3 regions of the Streptomyces sp. NPDC001530 genome follow, and region 3 is predicted to be linked to each of the others. Evidence: riboswitches for the same ligand, from Rfam matches in the RefSeq annotation. Region 3 holds a riboswitch; each other region holds the start of a gene.
The links. Region 3 has a riboswitch for cyclic di-AMP ahead of ACFY0T_RS29960 (M23 family metallopeptidase). Riboswitches for the same ligand answer to the same signal wherever they lie in the genome.

Region 1 (3,265 bases), on a different contig from region 3:
AGAGCGCCCTCGTAGGTGTCGCGCGAGACGAGGTTGTAGTGCGGCTGAAGGGCGACGTAGCGCGCGAGGCCCTCGCGGTCGGAGAACTCCAGGGACTCCTGGAGCCGCTCGGGCGAGATGTTGGAGGCGGCGATGTGCCGCACCTTGCCCGCCTTCACCAGCTCGTCGAGCGCACCGATGATCTCCTCGACCGGCACCTCCGGCTTGTCGAAGTGCGTGTAGTAGAGGTCGATGTAATCGGTGTCCAGACGGCGCAGGGACGCGTCGGCCGCGGCCTTGATGTTGGCACCGGACAGCCCCGGGTACTCGGGGTGCTGGCTGACCTTGGTGGCCACCACGACGTCCGAACGGTTGCCGCGGGCCTTGAGCCACTTGCCGATGATGGTCTCGGACTCACCGCCCTTGTTGCCCTCGATCCACGCCGAGTACGAGTCGGCGGTGTCGACGAAGTTGCCGCCGACGGCCGTGTACGCGTCGAGCACAGCGAAGGACTGGGCCTCATCGGCGGTCCAGCCGAAGACGTTGCCGCCGAGGGAGAGCGGGAAGACCTCGAGGTCGGAGGAACCGAGCTTGCGCAGAGAAGTCATGGTCGAATCCAACGCCGTACCGGATTCATGAATTCCGCAAACGCCTGACCGGCAGCCCTGACGTCGGGGGGGTGTCGTCAGGACCGCCGGGGATCAGAAGAGAACCGGGCCGGGTTCGAAGAGAGTCGGCCTCAGAGGGTTGAGGCCAGCGTCGACTCAACGCTTTGAGGCGAGCATCAACTCAGGGGGCTGAAGCCGAGAGCCGGCTCAGGAGCTGGGGCGAGAGCCGGCTGGCTCAGGGGTTCGAGGCGAGCGTCGGCTCAGGGGGTGAGGCCCTTGCTGCGCAGCCACGCCATCGGGTCGATCGCGTCCCCGCCGTCGGGGTGGACCTCCAGGTGCAGATGCGGCCCGGTGACATTGCCGGTCGCGCCCACGCGCCCGATGACGTCACCCGTGGTGACCTTCTGCCCGACGCTGACTCCGATCGACGACTGGTGGTTGTACCACAGCTCCGTGCCGTCCTCGAGGGTGAGGATCGTGCGGTAACCGTACGCGCCGGCCCAGCCCGCCTCCGTGATGGTGCCGCTGTGGATCGCCTTGAGCAGCGTGCCGGTGGGCGCGGCGAAGTCCAGGCCGGTGTGGTAGCCCGAGGACCACATGGAGCCGGCCTGCCCGAAGGTCGACGTGATCGTGTACGAGGAGGTGGGCAGCGAGTAGCTCTTGGCGAGTTCGGCGAGGCGCTCCGCCTCGGCCTTCGCCTTGGCCTCCTCCTCCGCCTTCTTCTTGGCGGCGGCGGCCTTGGCCTCTGCCTCGTCCTGCTCCTTGGCGGCGAGCGCGACGGCCTGCTTCGCGGCGGCGGCCTCGGCGGCCTCCTGGGCGGCGCTGTCGACCTGGTCCTGCTGCGACTCGGCCTGCTGCATGATGCGGGCGCGCAGGGCCTCGCCCGCGTCCGTGCTGCCCTGCGCGGCGTCGGCGCTGGTCAGACCGGCGCTGGTGAGCGGGGTGGCGGAACCCTTGGGTGCGCTGGATTCGGCGTCGGATATCAGGGCCTTGGCGGAGTCGGTGACCGACGACAGGTCGGGCAGCGAGATCGACACCGGAGGCTTGCCGGGCGCCGCGGTGGCCATGCCGCCCGCGCCGACAGCGGCGATGACGCCTACGCCGAGAACCGTGGAGCTGCGGGCGAGTCCTCCGCCGCGCTGCTTGCTGACGCGGTGCCGGCCGCGAACGGGACGGACGGAATCCTCGGTGGGATTCCACTCCTCCCAGGGACCCTCGTCGTTGCCGTACGCGTAGCCGAAGGGCTGGGTGTCGTTCGGCGCGAACGAGGTTTGCTGGGCAGGCCGGTTGGACGCCACGTGGGCGCGCTCCTTTCCTTCCTTCTCGCCTACCGGGTTAGCTGACGGGTTCGGAGCAGGAAGGTCTCCTACGCGCGTCAACCACGGTTTGTTCCACCGTGGAAGACGCTCGATTCACCCCAAGTTGGTGGTTCCCCGGCTCCCTTGCGGGATTCGGCGCGTGCGCACGGAGCCGCCTCTTGTGACGGCTGGGACGACCGCGCTGCGTTATCGAACGTTAATAGACGCGGGTACCGGATTCCAAGCTGTTCGGACTGATCATTAACGCTTTTGGCCAGGACTTACGGGTCACCAGCGGCGAAAAACGGGCGAGTTGACCACGCCTCATAAACATCCACTCAACTAACGGTGCGTCAGTTGTTATGCGGAGGGGCACCGTCCGATCACCCCAGGTGATAACGATCAAGAACGCTGGACAGGGGCCCTCAACAGCACCGTCACCGCCCGGTCGCACCCGGGCGGTGACGGCCGGGAAACACCAAGGGCCGGAACTCGTGAATCCGAGTTCCGGCCCTTGGCCTTCAGTAGCGGGGACAGGATTTGAACCTGCGACCTCTGGGTTATGAGCCCAGCGAGCTACCGAGCTGCTCCACCCCGCGTCGTTGAAACCAGTGTACGCCATTCGCGGGACCCAAAGCACACACGTTTAAACGCACCCCCGCGCAGACACTTCGCAGGCACTCCACAGGCACTCCCAAGCAAGGGATTTATCCCAGAAGGTGCCGATTGGGCGCCTTGGCCCGCTCCTCGTACTCCGGGAGTACGACCACGTCGGCGCCCGCGGCCGCGAGGAGCGCGTTCCCGTCGGCCCCGGCGACGAACGTGTCGGGCTCACGCCACGCGGTGACCACCCGTCGCACACCCGCGTCGAGGATCAGCCGGGCGCACGGCGCCGGCCGCGAGGCCCGCCGGGCACAGGGCTCCAGGCTGCTGTACACCGTGGCGGAGCCGAGGCGCGGATCGGCGGGGTCGATCTTGGCGAGCGCCGCCTCCTCGGCATGGACCACAAAGTCGCCGCCCTCACGGGAGTGTCCCCGCGCCAGTTCGGTCCCGTCGGCGGCCACCACCACCGCGCCCACGCTGAACGCGGTCTCCGAGGGCGGACACAGCTCCGCCAGCTCGCACGCGAGCGCCAGCCAGTGCCGGTCCGCGGCGGAGGCGAGCGCCCCGGCGCCGGGTGCGGTGGGGACGTACCGGATGAGGACGACGTCCCCGACGGGCCGTGTCTCCACCAGCCGCATGCGCCCGGGGGGATACGCCCCCGGCCCGAAGAGCCGCGGCGCGTCCGGCTCGCCGACGAACAGTGGCGCGACGGCGAGCTGCAGTTCGTCCGCGAGCCCCTCGCGCATCAGCTGGGTGTGCACCCGCCCGCCGCCTTCG
Region 2 (3,265 bases), on a different contig from region 3:
AGCGTCTGCGAGGACTACGGCACCATCCGGGCAGCGGTCCTGGCGGTCGGCGGCTGGCACGACCCGTACCGCGACACGGTGCTGCGGCTGGTCGAGAACCTGCCGCCCGAGCGCGTACGCGGCCTGATCGGCCCCTGGTCTCACCAGTACCCGGATCGGGGCCTGCCGCCCGGCCCGGCGATCGGCTTCCTCCAGGAGACCCTGCGCTGGTGGGACCACTGGCTCCGGGACACGGACACGGGGGTCATGTCGGAACCGCTCCTGCGCTCGTACGTGATGGACGCACACCCTCCGGCGACGGTGTACGACGTACTGCCGGGCCGCTGGGTGGCGGATGACGCCTGGCCCTCCCCCACAGTCACCCCCGTCTCGTACGCGCTCCAGGGCGCGCCGGTGCTGGTCCGCTCGCCCCAGCACACAGGGGTGGACGCGGGCCGCTTCCTCCCCTACGGAAACGACCCGGACCTGCCTCCGGACCAGCGGGAGGAGGACGCGCGATCGGCCTGCTTCGAGTTCGAAGTGCCGGAGGAGACCTGGGTGTTGGGCCGTCCGCGGGTCCGTCTGCGGCTGACGTCCTCGGTCCCCCGGGGCCAGGTGATCACCCGCCTCTGCGACGTGGCGCCCGACGGCGCCTCGACGCTCATCACCCGAGGTGCGCTGAACCTGTCAGCGCGCCACGGTCGTGACCAGGCGGTTCCCTGGAAACCGGGTACTACGGAGGACGTGGCTTTCGACCTGAACGGCATCGGTTACGCGTTCCCGCCTGGCCACCGCATCCGTCTCTCCCTCTCCTCTGCGTACTGGCCCTGGATCTGGCCCCAGCCGGGCTCGGAGGCCGGCTTCACCCTGGACCCGACGAGCAGCGTCCTCGAACTCCCCGTACGAGCAAGGGAGTCGGCGCCCGCTGTCGCCTTCGAGGAGCCGGAGGAGTCCGAGCCCCTGGGCGTGGTCGTCCCGGCGACGCTGGACGAACCCCGTCCGGAACGCCTGGTCGTCCGCGACGTGGCCGCCGGTACCTGGCGCCTGGAGGTCGCCCCCCGCTACGGCGGCACCCGCCTCTACCCGGACGGCCTCGAATTCACCGAGGACGCGCTGGAGACGTACACCATCAGCGACTCGGACCCGCTGTCGGCCCGCGCCCGTTCCACCTGGTCGGTCCGTCTGCACCGCCCGGACCTGGCCTGGGACGCGCGCGTCTCGACGACCTCCGAAATCACCTGCGACGCCTCGCACTTCATCACCTCCAACGAGGTGATCTGCAAGGACGGCGGCGAGGTGGTCTTCCACCGGACATGGGAGAAGAGAATCCCCCGAACGGCGGGCTAGAGACGCGGAGGCGTCGTAGGGGATTCTGAGGCCATGGCGCGGAGTGACAGGGAGCCACGGACCGGGGAATTCCTGATGGACCTCGACGAGGGCATGCTCGCTTACTTCCGCGAGATGGCCCACGAGATGGTCACGCGCTTCGGGATCTCACGCGCGGAGGCCGTGGCGAGGATCAACAGGGCATACAGGGGGCGGAAGTTCGAGCCGTATCCCGACCTGATGTGCCACGAACTCCCCGAATACTGGGGCTACGGCCTCTACTTCAAGCCCAACGCGGGCCGCCTCCCCGACGACGACCGCGACACGGACCTCTCCGTGTGGGAGGTGCGCCCGGCTCCCCCCAGGCACTCCCCCGCCTGGACACTCGAACCGTAATGCCCGAGTTGACCGCATTGCCGCTTTGATGGGCCTCGGGCGAGTGAGTTGGGTCACGCCCGAGTGATCCCGACATTCCACCCCACTTCTTCGATTCCCCCTTCGCGGAAGGCAAGTTGAGGATCACATTCCGGTACAATCGGGCAATTCATCCTCTCCTTTTCCAAGGTTAAAGCGGACTGAGCCATGAATTCGGGGCTTGTTCCCGACATGTGCTCTCGCATACGTTCGCCCCGATCCGGGCGGATCGCCGAATCCTGCCGCCGCCCGGAAACCCCACCCACCCACGCACGGCAGGAGCGGGGGACCCAGGTAAGCCGCCGTTCCGGACACCGGAGCGGCTCGGGGTGAAGCCGCGCCCACAGCGCGGCCGGGCACCTCCAGCCCGAACCCGACAGCTCACCTCGCAGGCGCCGGAGAGGAATGTCGCCATGCCCGGACGAGGCACGCACCGCCGTCCCAAGCCCAACGCCCTCACCCGCGGTCTGATCGCGGCGGGCACGAGCGGAGTCGCGCTCGCACTTCCCCTCGTGAGCGCGACCAGCGCACACGCCGCCCAGCCGACACAGGTGGCGCAGGTCACGAAGGCCGCCGCGGCCACGACTCTCGACGTCCAGCTCCTCACCTACAAGGTGGTCGCGGGCGACACCCTTTCCAAGATCGCGCAGAAGAACCCGACGAGCGGCGGCTGGAAGAAGCTGTACGAGGCCAACCGCGCGGTGATCGGCGCGAACCCGGCCGTGCTCAGCCCGGGCCTGACGCTGACGGTGGGCACGAAGACCATCAAGTCGAGCACGGCGTCCAAGGCGAGCACGGTCACCCCCGCCTCCGCCAAGACGTACACCAACAACCTCGACGGCTGGATCAAGCACTCCCTGGACATCATGGCCAAGGCGGGCATTCCGGGCACCTACAACGGCATCTACCGCAACGTCATGCGCGAGTCCTCGGGCAACCCCAGGGCCATCAACAACTGGGACTCCAACGCCGCCGCCGGCATCCCGTCCAAGGGTCTCCTCCAGGTCATCGACCCGACCTTCAAGGCCTACCACGTCCCCGGCACCGCGATGGACCCGTACGACCCGGTCGCCAACATCACCGCAGCCTGCAACTACGCGGCGGCGAAGTACGGCTCGATCGACAATGTGAACGGGGCGTACTGACCGGCCGTCGGTCCGGCCGGCCGGCTGTCCATCCAGCCGGTCGGCTGGCCATCAGGTCGGCCGGCTGTCTATCGGGCCTTCGGGCTAGTCGGCTGTCTATCGGCTTGGTCGGCTGTCCTTTGGGCCGGTCGGATGCCCAGCCGTCCGACTACCCCTCCACCAGGTACCGGTAGACGGTCGACTGCCGGGCCTGGAACCCAAGGCGTTCGTACAGCCGGTTCGCCGCCTGGCGATCCGGCCGAGAGGTGAGATCGACGGTCCGGGCGCCCGCTTCCCGGGCCAAGCGCAGAGCCTCCCGCGTCAACAGCGCCGCGACCCCCCGGCCACGCGCCGCGGTGTCCACGACCACGTCTTCGATACGACCGCGCAGCCCGGACGGCACAGGAAGCAGCACCAGGGTC
Region 3 (3,265 bases):
TGCCCCCTCCTGGCCCGCTCCTGACCCAACCTGACCAGGCCTCGCAGCACCTTGAGGTGGGCCTCGGTGCGGCGCTGCGCGGCCCGCGCAGCGCCCAGCGGCTCGAGGAGCACGCGCATCTCGAGCAGGTCGGAGGCCTCCTGCTCGGTGGGCTCCGCGACGCACGCGCCCGCGTGCCGGCGGGTGACGACGAAGCCCTCGGCCTCCAGCGTGCGCAGGGCCTCGCGCACGGGGACGCGCGAGACGCCGTAGCGGCGCGCGAGCAGTTCCTCGGTGAGCCGGCTTCCTCGCTCGTAGACACCCGCGACGATGTCGTCACGGATCGCCGTGCATACCGAGTGCGCCGGAATACGCATGACCGGACCTCCGCTTTAATCCCCGTGAAACGCCGTCGATTGACGCTTGTTCAGTGACTCTATTGCAGGGAGCCGGAATTTCCGATGGCAGGCCGGAATCCATGGATATTTTTTGGACAGACGGTCGCACGAAACGACGATGCCCCGGCTCGGCGAGCCGGGGCGTCGGAAGTGGTGAAGAGGCGGTGCGGCGGTCGTCAGACGTTCACGCCGTGCGAGCGGAGATACGCGACGGGGTCGATGTCCGAGCCGTACTCCGCGGTCGTACGAGCCTCGAAGTGGAGGTGCGGCCCGGTGGTGTTGCCGGTGGACCCGGAGCGGCCTATCTGCTGGCCCGGGGTGACCACCTGGCCCACGGAGACGCCGATGGACGACAGGTGGCCGTACATCGTGTACGTGCCATCGTGCATCTTGATGACGACCTGGTTGCCGTAGGCGCCGCCCCAGCCGGCCGTGACGACCGTCCCGGAGCCGACGGCGTGCACCGAGGTGCCGGACGCGGCGTGGAAGTCGACGCCGGTGTGGCTGCCGGAGGACCAGAGGCTGCCGCCGGCCTTGTAGCCGGTGGAGATGTACGAGCCGGTGACCGGCAGGACGAAGGAGTTGAGGCGCTTGCGCTCGGCCTCGCGGGCGGCGCGCTCCTTGGCCTCGCGCGCCTCCTTGGCCTGCTCCGCGGCCCGCTTGCGGGCGGCCTCCTCGGCCTTCTTCTGCGCGGCGGCCTCGTCGGCGGCGTGCTGCTGCGCGGCGGCCTGCGCGTCGATCTTCTCGGCGAGGGTGTCGCCGATGGTGATGACCGGGGTCAGCCCGGTCTGCTCGGCGGAGGTCTCCGCGGCGAGCGCCGGAGCGGCCAGGGTTCCGATGACACCGGTGGTGGTGAGCGCCGCGACGCCGACGGCGTTCGTGGTCGTGCGCTTCACGCGGCTCGGACGACGGTGCTTCCCTGTGCCACAGGTGAACGCCATGTAGGGGCTGATCCTTTCCTTCCTTCTCGCCTACCGGGTTAGCTGACGGGTTCGGAGCAGGAAGGTCTCCTACGGACTCCCTCCTGGGAGGGCGTCCGATTCACCCCAGGGACTGCGTGTGGGTCCCCGGCTCCCCTGGCTCGCGCCGTACGGGGACTCGGCGATGACTGTCCGGTGCCGCGGGCGCGGCGCACTGCCTGACGGACAGCCGGACCGACGCTAAACGGGGCATCTTTCAATCAACAAACGGATCACGGCTTTTGTAGCGCATGCCACAGGGCAGACAGGCGACCTCCCTACCAATACGGACGACTTGAGGACGAAGTCCGGGAAAAAGGGACGAAGTCCAGGCAAGAGAAGACCCAGGTGGCTCTTCAGCCACCTGGGTCCGCAGGGAGTCGCGCCGCTCTACTCGGCCCGGACGACGGTCACTTCACCGATTCCGAGCTCCTTGACGGGCTCCGCGATCTGCGCGGCGTCACCCACCAGGACGGTCACCAGACGGTCCATCGGGAAGGCGTTCACGGCGGCTGCGGTGGCCTCCACGGTGCCGGTCGCTGCCAGCTGCTGATAGAGCGTCGCCTGGTAGTCGTCCGGCAGGTACTGCTCGACCTGGTCGGCGAGCGTGCTCGCGACAGCCGCCGCGGTCTCGAACTTGAGGGGCGCCACACCCACCAGGTTCTGTACGGCGACGTCGCGCTCGGCATCCGTCAGGCCCTCGGCGGCGAGGGTGCGCAGCACCTTCCACAGGTCGTCGAGCGCCGGACCGGTGTTCGGGGTGTCCACCGAGCCGCTGATGGCGAGCATCGCGACGCCCGTGCCGTCGGGCGCGGAGCGCAGCACCTGACCGAAGGCCCGCACACCGTAGGTGTAGCCCTTTTCCTCGCGCAGGACGCGGTCCAGGCGCGAGGTGAGGGTGCCGCCGAGGCAGTACGTGCCGAGCACCTGGGCGGGCCAGACGCGGTCGTGCCGGTCCGCGCCGACGCGGCCGATGAGCAGCTGCGTCTGGACGGCGCCGGGGCGGTCCACGATGATCACCCGGCCGGTGTCGTCGGCGCTCACCGGCGGCACGGGGCGCAGCTCTGCGGACGAGCCGGTCCAGGAGCCGAGCGTGTCGCCGAGCAGCGCGTCGACATCGACGCCGGTCAGGTCACCGACGATGACGGCGTGGGCCGTCGCGGGGCGTACGTGCTTCTCGTAGAAGGCCCGTACGGCCGCCGAGTCGATCTTCTGGACGGTCTCCTCGGTGCCCTGGCGCGGGCGCGACATGCGCGAGGTCGCCGGGAACAGCTCCTTGGAGAGCTCCTTGGCGGCGCGGCGGGCCGGGTTGGCCGTCTCGTGCGGGATCTCGTCCAGGCGGTTGCGGACCAGGCGCTCGACCTCGCTGTCCGCGAACGCCGGTGCCCTCAGGGCGTCGGCGAGCAGACCGAGCGCCTTGGGCAGGCGCGAGACGGGCACTTCGAGCGACAGGCGTACGCCGGGGTGGTCGGCGTGCGAGTCGAGGGTGGCGCCGCAGCGCTCCAGCTCGGCGGCGAACTCCTCGGCGGAGTGCTTGTCGGTGCCCTCGGAGAAGGCACGCGCCATGATCGTGGCGATGCCGTCGAGGCCCGCGGGCTCGGCCTCCAGCGGCGCGGAGAGGATCACCTCGACGGCGACGACCTGCTGGCCGGGGCGGTGGCAGCGCAGGACGGTCAGGCCGTTGTCGAGCGTGCCGCGCTCGGGCGACGGGAAGGCCCACGGCTTGGCCTCGCCGGCCTGGGGCTGCGGGTGGAAGTCCATGCTGGCGAGCTCGGTCACTTCGCCGCCTCCTCGTCGGTGTCTTCAGCGGCGTCGGTGTCCTCGGGGGCGATCGGCTCGTAGACGAGCACCGCGCGGTTGTCGGGACGCAGGCGGGACTTGGCGACCTCCTGGACCTCCTCGGCGGTGACGGCGAGGACGCGCTGCACG

Region 1: linked by a shared signal. The riboswitch ahead of ACFY0T_RS26185 (M23 family metallopeptidase) and the one ahead of ACFY0T_RS29960 (M23 family metallopeptidase) in region 3 are both predicted to bind cyclic di-AMP.
Region 2: linked by a shared signal. The riboswitch ahead of ACFY0T_RS10855 (transglycosylase SLT domain-containing protein) and the one ahead of ACFY0T_RS29960 (M23 family metallopeptidase) in region 3 are both predicted to bind cyclic di-AMP.

Annotation. Positions count from the first base shown of each region.
Region 1 covers NZ_JBIAVS010000012.1:325,323-328,587, reverse strand. The annotation lists gene ACFY0T_RS26190 (aldo/keto reductase) at 1-587, opposite strand, end outside; gene ACFY0T_RS26185 (M23 family metallopeptidase) at 848-1,885, opposite strand; cyclic di-AMP (ydaO/yuaA leader) riboswitch at 1,897-2,054, opposite strand; tRNA gene ACFY0T_RS26180 (tRNA-Met) at 2,411-2,484, opposite strand; gene ACFY0T_RS26175 (dihydrofolate reductase family protein) at 2,593-3,265, opposite strand, start outside.
Region 2 covers NZ_JBIAVS010000005.1:77,656-80,920, reverse strand. The annotation lists gene ACFY0T_RS10865 (CocE/NonD family hydrolase) at 1-1,326, shown strand, start outside; gene ACFY0T_RS10860 (hypothetical protein) at 1,402-1,701, shown strand; cyclic di-AMP (ydaO/yuaA leader) riboswitch at 1,973-2,129, shown strand; gene ACFY0T_RS10855 (transglycosylase SLT domain-containing protein) at 2,133-2,864, shown strand; gene ACFY0T_RS10850 (GNAT family N-acetyltransferase) at 3,013-3,265, opposite strand, start outside.
Region 3 covers NZ_JBIAVS010000015.1:130,682-133,946, reverse strand. The annotation lists gene ACFY0T_RS29965 (GntR family transcriptional regulator) at 1-356, opposite strand, end outside; gene ACFY0T_RS29960 (M23 family metallopeptidase) at 554-1,318, opposite strand; cyclic di-AMP (ydaO/yuaA leader) riboswitch at 1,331-1,491, opposite strand; gene ACFY0T_RS29955 (M16 family metallopeptidase) at 1,727-3,115, opposite strand; gene ACFY0T_RS29950 (M16 family metallopeptidase) at 3,112-3,265, opposite strand, start outside.